3 regions of the Pseudoalteromonas sp. SM9913 genome follow, and region 1 is predicted to be linked to each of the others. Evidence: predicted binding sites of a transcription regulator. Region 1 holds the regulator's gene; each other region holds the start of a gene.
The links. Region 1 encodes sigma-54, which starts transcription at its own class of promoters, with help from an activator protein. Its sites were predicted from a motif close to GTTGGCACGNNNNTNGNNT; they were not measured.
Positions count from the first base shown of each region.

Region 2: a site for sigma-54 is predicted at 2,095-2,113, ahead of glnA (glutamate--ammonia ligase). Genes of this name have one in related genera too.
Region 3: a site for sigma-54 is predicted at 2,663-2,681, ahead of hmpA (NO-inducible flavohemoprotein). Genes of this name have one in related genera too.

Region 1 covers NC_014803.1:429,309-433,573, forward strand. The annotation lists gene rapZ (RNase adapter RapZ) at 1-727, opposite strand, end outside; gene ptsN (PTS IIA-like nitrogen regulatory protein PtsN) at 747-1,199, opposite strand; gene hpf (ribosome hibernation promoting factor) at 1,204-1,491, opposite strand; gene PSM_RS01995 (RNA polymerase factor sigma-54) at 1,518-3,017, opposite strand; gene lptB (LPS export ABC transporter ATP-binding protein) at 3,352-4,077, opposite strand; gene lptA (lipopolysaccharide transport periplasmic protein LptA) at 4,074-4,265, opposite strand, start outside.
Region 2 covers NC_014803.1:192,339-196,603, forward strand. The annotation lists gene PSM_RS00930 (DUF4124 domain-containing protein) at 1-518, opposite strand, end outside; gene glnA (glutamate--ammonia ligase) at 633-2,039, opposite strand; gene typA (translational GTPase TypA) at 2,548-4,265, shown strand, end outside.
Region 3 covers NC_014803.1:3,164,875-3,169,139, reverse strand. The annotation lists gene PSM_RS14580 (LysR family transcriptional regulator) at 89-985, shown strand; gene norR (nitric oxide reductase transcriptional regulator NorR) at 991-2,556, opposite strand; gene hmpA (NO-inducible flavohemoprotein) at 2,722-3,903, shown strand; gene PSM_RS14565 (endonuclease) at 3,943-4,265, opposite strand, start outside.

The DNA.
Region 1 (4,265 bases):
TGGTTAAGTAGCTGCGGTTATTTCGTTCTAAATGCGGCAGCCATGTTTGCACAAATGTTTGAATTTGCCATGTAAATTTTTGCACTATACTGTGACTTGCTAGGTAGTCTTTTACTGGTTGGTCCAGCCCTGTAAGTGGCTTAAGTTCAGGCTCCCAATGCGGGTTTGGTAAAAAGCGGGCATCAAATACGTAATCTGCTTCTTTAGGGATGCCGTGTTTAAAACCAAATGACTCAAAGGTAATGATCAGTTGTTTATCTTTTTTTCCGAGTATTTTTTCACGAATAGACTCAGCAAGCTGATGCACACTTAAATCTGTGGTATCAATCATATAATCAGCACGGTTAATCAATACATCAAGTAGTTGTTTTTCTTTTTTTATGGCTAAATCAAGCGGCAAAGAATCAATAGATAAAGGGTGGAGACGTCGCGTTTCTGAAAAACGTTTTATTAATGTTTGATCGTCACTGTCTAAATAAAATACCGTTGGTTTAGTAAAACCAGGTAAATATTCAATGATTTCATTAAACTGCTGTTGCTCTTTAGGTAGGTTACGTACATCAACACTCACGGCAATTTTATTATAACTGTCGGAAACACTGCGCACTAATGATGGTAATAAATTAAGAGGAATATTGTCTACACAATAATAACCTAAGTCTTCCACAACGCGTAACGCCACAGATTTACCTGACCCTGAACGACCGCTTATAATTATTAATTCCATTTATCACCTTTCTTTATTACTACGATTGACTGACGATAACCTGATACAGTTCGCTATCCGATTTGGCGGCGCGTAACTGTTTACAAAATTCTTTATCATTGAGCTTATCAGCAATCGTGGCTAGCGTCTTCAAATGCTGCTGATTATCGCCATCGGGAACAATTAACGCGACAAAAATGTCAACCGGTCGGTTATCAATCGCATCAAAATTAATAGCTGTTTCGCTCACTAAAATCAAAGCTAGGGGCTCTTGAGCACCACTCATGCGACCATGTGGAATAGCAATGCCTCGACCAATGCCTGTACTTCCTAGCTTTTCTCTTGCAGTTAATGCATTAAGAATATCTTGTTGTGTTAAATAGGGCAGCTTATTGTGAGCCAATTCACTGATAAATTCTAAAATTCTTTTTTTACTATTAAAAAGGACCGCAGCTTTACTGCAGTCCTGACAGATAAGTGAGCTTAGTTTCATAGTGTTAGTGTCGAGCAAGTTTCTCTTTGTGTTTAATTACTTGACGATCTAGCTTGTCAATGAGCGAGTCTATAGCGGCATACATATCTTGATGCTCAGTAGAGGCAAAAATCTCAGCGCCACTAACATGAACGGTTGCTTCAGCTTTTTGGTTTAGTTTTTCTACATCGAGAATAACGTGCACATTCGTTATGTGATCAGTGTGCCTCTGTAACTTCGAAAATTTACTATTTACGTAGTCTCTAAGCGAGTCGGTAATATCTACATGGCGACCAGTTAAATTCAGTTGCATAAACATTTTCCTCTTTGTTGTACGCCTTAAATCAAACTTTTACGTTGATTAGACGGGGGAATAGCTAGAGATTCGCGATATTTTGCAATGGTTCTCCTCGCTACTTTAATTCCTTGCTCTGCCAATATATCTGCAATTTTACTATCACTCAATGGTTTAGCTGAGTTTTCTGCAGCGATTAATTTTTTAATTAATGCACGTATTGCTGTTGATGAACATTCGCCACCATTTTCAGTACTTACATGGCTTGAAAAGAAATATTTAAGCTCAAAAATGCCACGTGGTGTATGCATGTATTTTTGCGTAGTAACACGCGATATAGTCGACTCATGCATTTCCACCATTTCAGCCACATCGTTAAGCACCATAGGCTTCATAGCCTCAGGACCGTGTTCAAAAAAGGCCTGTTGCTGCTGCACAATACAGTTGGTTACTTTAAGTAGCGTGTCATTTCTACTTTCTAAGCTTTTTATAAACCATTTAGCCTCTTGTAAGTGCGAGCGAATAAACTGGCTATCACCACTTGATTTAACCGTACGCGACATAGCTGCATATTGGCTATTTACTCTGATCTTAGGCATGCTATCTGGGTTTAATTCAACTACCCAACGACCTTTAACTTTTTTAACCGACACATCAGGAATAACGTATTCAGACTCTTCTCTGACAATAGTGTCTGCCGGTTTTGGGCTGAGCGTATGAATCAACGTCATGATTTCTTTAAGCTCATCTTCTTTAAGCTTTGTTTTTTTCATTAACGTGCGATAGTCACGTGCAGCAAGTAAATCAATATGATCGGTTAAGATCATTTTTGTTTCGTTTAAAAAAGGTGTGTCTTTATCAAATTGATTTAGCTGAATACACAAGCACTCTTGTAAACTACGCGCGGCTATTCCCACTGGATCAAATAGTTGAATACGCTTTAGTACCGCTTCTATTTCGTCAAGTTCAACTTCATCTTCGCCGTCGTTTTCTTGGTTAAAGCTTTCTAATATTTCTTCACAGCTAAGGGTTAGAATCCCTGAGTCGTCTACAGCTTCTACAATTGCAATAGCTATCGCTTCATCGGTAGGACTAAACGGCGTCAGTTGAAGTTGCCACATTAAATACTCATGCAGCGTTTCAGTCGAAGAGCCTTGATAAATAGATTCATCTTCTGGCATTGGGCCCGATGAAGAGGCAGGCGCAGCGCTCATATATTCATCCCAAGTAACATCCATAGCCATATCATCGCTAATAGTGTCTTTGGTCATTGCTTCGCCGCTATCTTGCTCATACTCGCTAGGTTTATCGTCAGCTGAGGCACTTAGCGTTATGTCATCGTTATCGGCTTTTTGTTCGTTTTTACCTGCAGTGTCTTCGCTGTAATCGTGTTCTTCAACTTCAAGCAAGGGGTTGCTATCGAGCGCTTCTTGAATTTCTTGCTGGAGATCCAATGTACTGAGTTGCAATAAGCGAATTGCTTGTTGCAACTGTGGAGTCATTGTAAGTTGCTGGCCCATGCGCAGCTGTAATGATTGCCTCATGTATCTCTAACAATCCTTTTAAATTACGGTCTGTTGACCTTTACGGATTAAAATTTGTTCAAACTAGGGGCGGTTTAATTGCGGCGCGAGGTTTGTAACCTAGTGGGCTAAGTCAAAACCGAGCAACAAAGAGTAAATCGTCCCTAGGCAGAACCCGAAGGGCAGCGCCTGTTTGGCATTGATGCTGCGTTATCGCCTATTTATGGGGAATACCACACCACATAGGCTCTGGCTTGCCTAAATACCAAACAGACTGCTGCAAATTCAACCTTGAAAGGTCAACAGACCTAAGTATGATTAATCTTAGCAGATGCTTAGTGGAATAACACACATATTAGAGCTTGAACTGCTCGCCTAAATAAACATCGCGTACTGTTTTATCGTTTAATACATATTCTGGAGTGCCTGATGCAATTAACTCTCCATGAGAAACTATGTAGGCTTTTTCACAAACATCAAGAGTTTCGCGTACGTTGTGATCTGTGATAAGTACGCCAATTCCTCGGTTTTTAAGATGCTCTATAATCTTTTTAATATCTAATACTGAGATAGGATCAACCCCCGCAAAGGGTTCGTCTAAAAGGATAAATTTAGGGTTTGCTGCTAACGCGCGAGCAATTTCAACGCGGCGACGTTCACCACCTGATAAAGCCATACCTTGACTATCGCGGATATGCTGAATGCTAAATTCATCAAGTAAATTATTTAAGGTATCTTCGCGTTGTTGTTTATTTAATTCTTTACGTGTTTCTAAGATAGCCATTAAGTTTTGATAAACAGTCAGCTTTCTAAAAATAGACGACTCTTGCGGTAAATAACCAATCCCTAAACGCGCTCGGCTGTGCATCGGTAATAAAGTAATATCTTTATCATCAATTGATATTTTGCCTTTATCGCTAGGGACAAGGCCTACAATCATATAAAAGGTGGTGGTTTTACCTGCACCATTAGGGCCAAGTAACCCCACAATACTGCCAGCTTCAACCTCTAGGCCAACGTTTTTTACAACTTCACGACCTTTATAGCTTTTAGCTAATAGCTCTGCTTTTAATGTGCTCATGGTTGGCCTTTATCATCTTCTTTTTTATTTTCAACAGGCACTAAAATAGTGTGTACACGGTCTGTTGAGTTTTCGTCTTTTTCTGCGCTAATTAACTGCTGCTCGATATCGTAAGTGATACTTTTAGCTGTTATTTGTTGACCTGCTTGAGCAATGCTTGCATCGCCGATTAAGGTTAAAAAACGCAG
Region 2 (4,265 bases), 240 kb from region 1:
CGACCTATGTTAAGGCCTTTACGGTGCATAAAAAATACACTGTCAGGACTGGTTGCAATTACCTGATTTTGTTTATTATAAAGTTTAACTTGCAGTGTGTGTTGGCCTCGCTCCACATCTCTTAACGCCAGTGTAGTGGTGTCACTAGGTTCACCAATGGCAACGCCATTTAAAAATAAACCAATGGTAAATCCAGCTTCAAATCGAGGGGCAATACGGGTAGAGACATACACAGAGCCGGTGTTTTCCCTGATAGTTTGGTTTGGTTCAGGCGATGAAATACTAATACTAAACTTTACTGCTGTTTTAGTAGGAGCAGTATCAAGAATATCGGTGTTTGTAGCGGGCATGCTGAGATGTTGGCTCGTGAGTTTAACCTCTTTAGCGCCAGGCTGAGGAGTATCTGAAAAAACCAACACCCCATTTTTGTCTTTCCATGCGTAAATTTTTTTATCGCTCGCATGGCTATTAAGGCTTAACATTAAAGCTATTAATAGCAACAAAATCTTACCTACCATCCAGCTATCCTGCATTGTTTAAACTAACTTCACTTTAGTGTAGAACCGTTAAATTTACCATAAAAAAAGCCCGCAAAGCGGGCTTAAAACACACATTATTTATCGGTTAATAAATTAACAGCTGTAGTACATTTCGAACTCAACAGGGTGAGTTGTCATGTTAAGTTTTTCAACTTCTTTTGACTTAAGTGCGATGTAAGCATCGATTAGGTCATTGGTGAATACACCACCTTGGTTTAAGAATTCACGGTCTGAATCAAGTGCAGCTAGTGCTTCATCTAATGATGAGGCTACTGTTGGAATTTCTGCCGCTTCTTCAGCTGGTAAGTCGTATAAATCCTTGTCCATAGCATCGCCAGGGTGGATCTTGTTTTTAATTCCGTCAAGGCCAGCCATAAGCATTGCTGAGAAAGCAAGGTATGGGTTAGCTGTTGGATCTGGGAAGCGTACTTCGATACGACGACCTTTTGCAGATGGCACAACTGGAATACGGATTGACGCCGAACGGTTACGAGCCGAGTATGCAAGCATTACCGGAGCTTCAAAACCAGGTACTAAACGTTTGTACGAGTTAGTTGACGCGTTAGCAAAAGCGTTGATCGCTTTAGCATGTTTGATGATACCGCCAATGTAGTAAAGTGCATCTTCAGAAAGTCCGCCGTATTTATCACCTGCGAATAAGTTTACGCCATCTTTTGCTAAAGACTGGTGACAGTGCATACCAGAACCGTTATCACCAACAACCGGCTTAGGCATAAATGTTGCCGTTTTACCGTAAAGGTGAGCCATGTTGTGGATAACATATTTCATTTCTTGGATTTCATCGGCCTTTAACACCATAGTATTAAAACGCGTTGCGATCTCGTTTTGACCGGCAGTCGCCACTTCGTGGTGATGCGCTTCAACAACTTGACCCATTTCTTCTAAAACTAGGCACGTTGCAGAACGCCAATCTTGGAAATCATCAACAGGTGCAACTGGGAAGTAACCGCCTTTAACACCTGGGCGATGGCCTGTATTGCCATCTGCATATTCTTTATCTGAGTTCCAAGCTGCTTGCTTAGAATCAATTTTATACATTGAACCTGACATGTCAGATTTGTATTTAACATCGTCAAATACGAAAAACTCTGGTTCTGGGCCAAATAAAACAGTGTCAGCAATACCCGTAGAGCGCATGTACTCTTCAGCGCGCTTAGCAACTGAGCGAGGGTCGCGTTCGTAACCTTGTAATGTAGAAGGTTCAACCACGTCACAACGAACGATTAGTGTTGTTTCTTCTGTGAAAGGGTCAAGTTTAATTGAATCTGCATCTGGTAGTAACACCATGTCTGATTCGTTGATGCCTTTCCAGCCAGCAATTGAAGAACCGTCAAACATCTTTCCATCTTCGAAAAAGTCTTCATCAACTTGATGATGAGGAATAGAAACATGTTGCTCTTTACCTTTTGTGTCAGTAAAGCGTAAATCAATGAACTTAACGTCATTTTCTTTAATAAAATCTAAAACCGATTGTGACATGTGTCCTCCAACTATTGGGTTTTATTATTGCTGCTTAGATACGTTGAATACTTATAAGCTGATTTTGTGCCACTATTATAATTATTTGTTTTTTATGTAAAAAAATATAAATAAAATAAAGGTGATATAGATTAAGCACCATCTTAGTGCGTAATTTTTCCAAAATGGTGCAATATTTACAAAGCAATAATTGCTTGTAAATTAATCACCTTAGACTAGCACAAAGAAAATGCAAAATACGCAGTAAAGTTGCTTTAAATTAACCCAAAACCATCTTTTTATATAAATATCTAAAAATTAATTATCATAATTAATTATTTTAAAACAATGGGTTAATTATTTTATTGAGAAAGTTTGAAATTTTATTTTGGATAAACTTTCATCCATTCCATTTATAGGGGATAATATGCGCCCTTTTAAATCCTATGCTGGGACATCTCGTGAAAGCGCAGGTGAGAACGTATAGCCCCTGCAGGATCAATGAGATTCAATTTCTCTGAGTGAATATATGAGCATCGAAAAGTTAAGAAATATAGCAATTATCGCCCACGTTGACCACGGTAAAACAACACTGGTTGATAAACTACTTGAGCAATCAGGTACATTAGAAACACGCGGCGGTAATGAAGAGCGCGTGATGGATTCAAACGACATTGAAAAAGAACGTGGTATTACCATTTTAGCGAAAAACACCGCTATCTCTTGGAATGATTACCATATCAATATCGTAGATACTCCTGGACACGCCGACTTCGGTGGTGAAGTTGAACGCGTACTTTCGATGGCTGACTCAGTATTACTACTTGTTGATGCTCAGGAAGGTCCAATGCCACAAACGCGTTTCGTAACGCAAAAGGCATTCGCGCAAGGCTTAAAGCCAATCGTTGTTATCAATAAAATTGATAAGCCAGGTGCTCGCCCTGATTGGGTTATGGATCAAATCTTTGATTTATTCGACAACCTAGGCGCAACTGATGAACAGTTAGACTTTAAAGTAATCTACGCATCAGCAATCAATGGTTGGGCTACATTAGATTTAGACGAAGCATCTGATAACATGGAACCTATGTTCAAGATGATCGTTGACGAAGTATCACCACCGGATGCAGATCCTGAAGGTGACTTCCAAATGCAGATTTCACAGCTTGATTACAACTCTTATAAAGGTGTAATTGGCATTGGTCGTATCAAACGCGGTTCAGTTGTACCTAACCAACAAGTTACGGTTATTAGCGCTGACGGGTCTAAACGTAACGGTAAAATTGGTTCAGTACAAAGCTACTTAGGTCTTGAGCGTATTGACACTGACAAAGCTTACGCTGGTAACATCGTAACGGTAACGGGTCTTGGCGAGCTTAAGATTTCAGATACGCTTTGTTGTCCTAACAACGTTGAAGCATTACCTCCACTAAGTGTTGATGAGCCAACAGTAACGATGACGTTCTCTGTAAATAACTCACCTTTCTGTGGTAAAGAAGGTAAGTTTGTAACATCACGTAATATCCGTGAGCGTTTAGACAAAGAATTAGTACACAACGTTGCACTTCGCGTTGCAGACACTGATAACCCAGATAGCTTCCGTGTATCGGGTCGTGGTGAATTACACTTAGGTATCTTAATCGAGAACATGCGTCGTGAAGGTTACGAGTTAGCGGTATCTCGTCCAGAAGTTATCTTACGTACTGTTGATGGTGTGTTAGAAGAACCGTATGAAACACTAACAATTGACTGTCAAGAAGAGCACCAGGGTTCTATCATGGAACAAATTGGTCTTCGTAAGGGTGAGCTTACTGATATGGCCCCAGATGGTAAAGGCCGTATGCGTTTGGACTTTATGATCCCAAGCCGTGGTTTAATCGGTTTCCAAACTGAGTTCATGACGTTAACATCGGGTTCTGGTTTACTTTACCATACGTTCGATCACTACGGTCCGCACAAAGGTGGCGAGCTAGGTGTTCGTAAGAACGGTGTAATGATTGCAAATGCAACAGGTAAAGCACTAACTAACGCATTATTTAACTTACAAGAGCGCGGCCGTTTATTCATCGGTCACGGTGTTGAAGTATACGAAGGTATGGTTATCGGTATTCATAGCCGTGATAACGACCTTACAGTTAATGCGCTTAAAGGTAAGCAACTTACTAACGTTCGTGCATCTGGTACCGATGAAGCACAAACACTAACACCAGCTCTTAACTATTCACTTGAGCAAGCGCTTGAGTTTAT
Region 3 (4,265 bases), 600 kb from region 1:
ATGTGACTTTAACAAATAATCACTTGCAGAAAAGCCAAATAAACGCAAAACTTGTGTGCGTATATGCACAGATTAAAGAGTAGTTATCATGGCAATTCAATTTAATGATTGGCAAGACCTGAAGGTTGCTTACGAGGTAGCGCGCTTAGGTACTTTAACTGCCGCTGCCGAAGTGTTAGATGTTCACCATAGTACGGTGCTCAGGCGAATAAATAACTTAGAAAAAAGCTTAAATGCGCGACTATTTCATCGCCATGCTCGCGGCTACAAAGTCACAGAAATTGGCGCTAAGTTATTTACCACAGCACAAGCGATTAATGGTGAACTAGAGCGCCTACATAATGACATTATTGCTGCAGATAGCACCTTGCAAGGTAGCTTGTTACTCACCACAGTTAGTGGCTTTATTGATGTATTAAGTGAGGTGTGTGAGCAGTTTCAAACCTTGCATCCGCAAGTGCAATTACAAGTGATTATGGATCAAAAACGCTTACGTTTAGATCATGGCCAAGCACATATCGCAGTAAGAGCTGGACCCAGACCGGATGAGGGTGATTATATTGCTCAGCATTTAGCGGCGCTCTCGTCAGGATTTTATGCATCAAAGCATTACATTAGCCGTTATGGGTTGCCACAAACATTAGCGCAACTATCGCTGCATAGCTTTGTGTCAGGTGTAGCAGGGTATAATGCCAAAGTGCCTTACTTTGCATGGGTTGATGAAAATATTCCCCCGTCGCAAGTTAAGCTAAGAGTGTCAGAAACCTCAGAAGCGACCCGCGCCATAGTAAAAGGACTCGGTATTGGCGGATTACAGCATGATGTTGCAGCGCAATACTCTGATTTAGTCCCTGTACTGCCTAATGAACTGAGTTGGCCAACCGATTTGTGGCTGGTTACGCATCATTTAGTGCATCGAACGGCAAAAGTTCAAGCGTTTAGTCAGCTATTAAAAAATTATTTTAGGCAGCGAAAGTTAAGTTAAAAAGGCTACAACGATTTTTTTATTGAAACACCTAAGCGCTTGGCTAGCCGCGTTAAGTTAGCGCGGTCGACCTGTAAACTACGCGCTGTGCTTGCCCAGTTATAATTATGTTGTTTAAGTTGCTGTATTATAAGTTGCTGAGTATAGGTATCTATAGCTTGCTTTAACGAAATGTTGTTTGCTAAAGGTGGGATTACAAGCTGGTTTGAGTGTTCAAGAGCTAAGGTGTTAACAGCGCTTAAATTTAGCTCACAATGCGCAGGTTCAATAGTAATAATTGGTTGCTGCCACTGATGTTGTTTAGCCTTTAATGCAGCCCGATTAATCACATGCTCAAGCTCCCTCACATTGCCTGGCCAGTCATATTTTTTAAGCAGCAGTTGCGTTTCAATACTGAGTTTTAGCTGTTTAATAGCGAGCTTGCGGGCTGTTTTTTCTGCAAAATAACCGGCTAATAAAATAACATCTTCATCACGGGCTTTCAATGGAGCGACTGTGAGTGGATAAACACTTAATCGATGGTACAAATCGGCGCGAAACCGTCCTTGTGTTACTTCGTGTTTTAGGTCGCGATTGGTTGCTGCAATCACTCTAACATCGACATATTTAAGTTCATCTTCGCCAACGGTTTGTACTTCGCCACTTTGCAGTACGCGTAATAATTTACTTTGCATAGCCAGAGGCAGCTCGCCGATTTCATCTAAAAATAAGGTGCCGCCATCGGCTAACTGAAATTTACCTTGGCGGGCATTTTGGGCGCCGGTAAAAGCGCCTTTTGCATGGCCAAAAAATTCACTTTCTGCGAGGTTTTCAGGCAGTGATGCACAATTTAAATGAATTAATGGCTGATCTTTACGTGCGGAGTGTAAGTGAATATTACGTGCCACCAACTCTTTGCCGACCCCAGTATCACCTAAAATAAGGACACTAAAGTTTGATGCCGCAACCAGTTTTATCTCATTTTTAAGCGTTTGTATTGCAGAGCTTTGGCCAATAATTTCACCACCATCACGTTTGAGCGCCTCACGGTTTAACGCTTGTACTAATTCACTAGAGTGCTGCGCATGTTGTTTGTAATGGGCAAGCTCTAGGGCTGTTTTAAAGTGCGCACTGCACAAGGTTTGTAAGGTGTTGAGTGTATCAGTGGTAATACCGTCAAACGCATTGGCGTTAAGGCTATCAAAGGTCAGAATGCCAAGTAGTGCGTTTTTATCATAAAGGGGTAACCCTAAGCAGGCATGCACTGGAATATCACCGGTTTTAGCCAGTAGTAGCCCGTCGTATGGATCAGGTAGTGGACAGTCATGTGCAAATTGCAGAGCCAAACGACTACTGCAGATGGCTTTAAGGCGAGGATGCTCCGCAATATCAAAACGTCGTCCTAGGCTATCGGGCATAAGCCCTTTAATGGCTAAGGGTTTTAATTGCTCACCTTGGCAAATTAATAATGCACTGGCATCGCTGGGAATAACACGTTCAACCGTGGCTAAAAGTTGCTCAAAACTGTGAGCATGTAACGTACTTTGCGCAAGTTCTAATGCAACTTGCGTCAGGTTGAATTGTTGGTTCATGTCAAAATGACCTGTTAGTGTATTTTTACAGGTTTTATAGTAGGTCATAAAGACCCATCTTGTAAAGCGAGTTAATTTAACCTTTTGAATATTATAGGTTTAATTAGTTGGCACACTCTGTGTAATGCTAAATGCAAGCAGTTAGTTATTACATAGGAAATAAACATGTTATCCGATAAAACCATACAAATAGTTAAAAGCACGGTGCCATTGCTTGCAGAGGCAGGTACGGTCGTAACCGATCATTTTTACAAGCGCATGTTTAGTCATAATCCCGAGCTTAAACATATTTTTAATATGACTAATCAAGAAACGGGTCGTCAGCAATTTGCATTATTTAATGCGTTGGCTGCGTACGCGCAAAATATTGATAATTTAGCCGTGTTAAAAGAGGCGCTAGCGCGAATTAATCATAAGCATACCAGCTTAAATATTTTACCTGAGCATTATCCTATTGTGGGCGCACATTTAATCGGTACGTTAAAAGAGCTTATTCCTGAGCAGTTTACTGCCGATGTTGAATATGCGTGGCGCGAGGCCTACGGTGTACTTGCTGATATTTGTATTACCGAAGAAGCGGCATTGTATGCGCACAGTAAAAACAACCATGGTGGCTGGGCAGGCACGCGCCAGTTTGAAATTACTGATAAACATGTTGAATCTGAATTCGTAACTAGTTTTACGCTGACACCTGTGGATGGTAAAGCAGTTATTACCTACAAGCCAGGACAGTACATTGGCATTAAAGTTAAGCCTGAGGGCGCAGAATATGAAGAGATCCGCCAGTATTCTATTTCGCAAAAGAGCAATGCTAAAAACTATCGTATTAGCGTTAAAAAAGAGTGCCAACCAAAGCCTGGCGTGGTGTCTAATTATTTACACTCACTAGAGCAAGGCGCACGAGTAGAGTTATACCCGCCAGCGGGAGACTTCATTTTAAAAAATGAGGTAACTCCAGTGGTACTTATTTCAGCAGGCGTTGGCCAAACCCCGATGATGGCGATGCTGCAAACGCTACTTAGTGGTGATAAAAATCAAGCGATTAGTTATTTGCACGCGTGTGAAAACAGCCGCGAATTTTCATTTAAAGGGTATTTAGCGCAGCAAACGGCAATGCATCCACAGCTAAAAACATTTACTTGGTTTTATCAAGGTGGCGAGGAGTGTGATTTCACTGGGCTAATGGATTTAACGGTGCTTGAGGCATCATTACCTATTAGCGAAGGGGCATTTTATTTGTGTGGACCAGCATCATTTATGGCTTACGTAAAAGGCCAGCTACTTGATTTAGGTGTGCAAAGCTCAAACATTCACTACGAAATATTTGGACCACACCAAGCGTTATAGGTTAATTAAAAGCGTGTGTTACACGCTTTTAATTTAAACTTACAGCTTTTTACTATTTGTGTTAGCAGCATAAGCTTGTTGTTGCCAAGCATTAAATAGCTTTTGTTGTTTAGCTGAAATTTTTAAACCATACGTTTTTTGCATGTAAGCGTACGCATCGGCAATGCGTTTACGTGCATGAACAGGCGGTTCAACAACACGTTGTTTAAAATTAACTTTAACCTCACAGCGACCATATTGCGTCGCGTTTTGGGCTAACATGCCAAAGCGGTAGTTTGAGCGATCGGCGTTAATTTCACCAATTGCAGGGGCTAAATTGTTTATATCGGCTTCCATCATGCGAAACTTAGCGCTAACTTTGC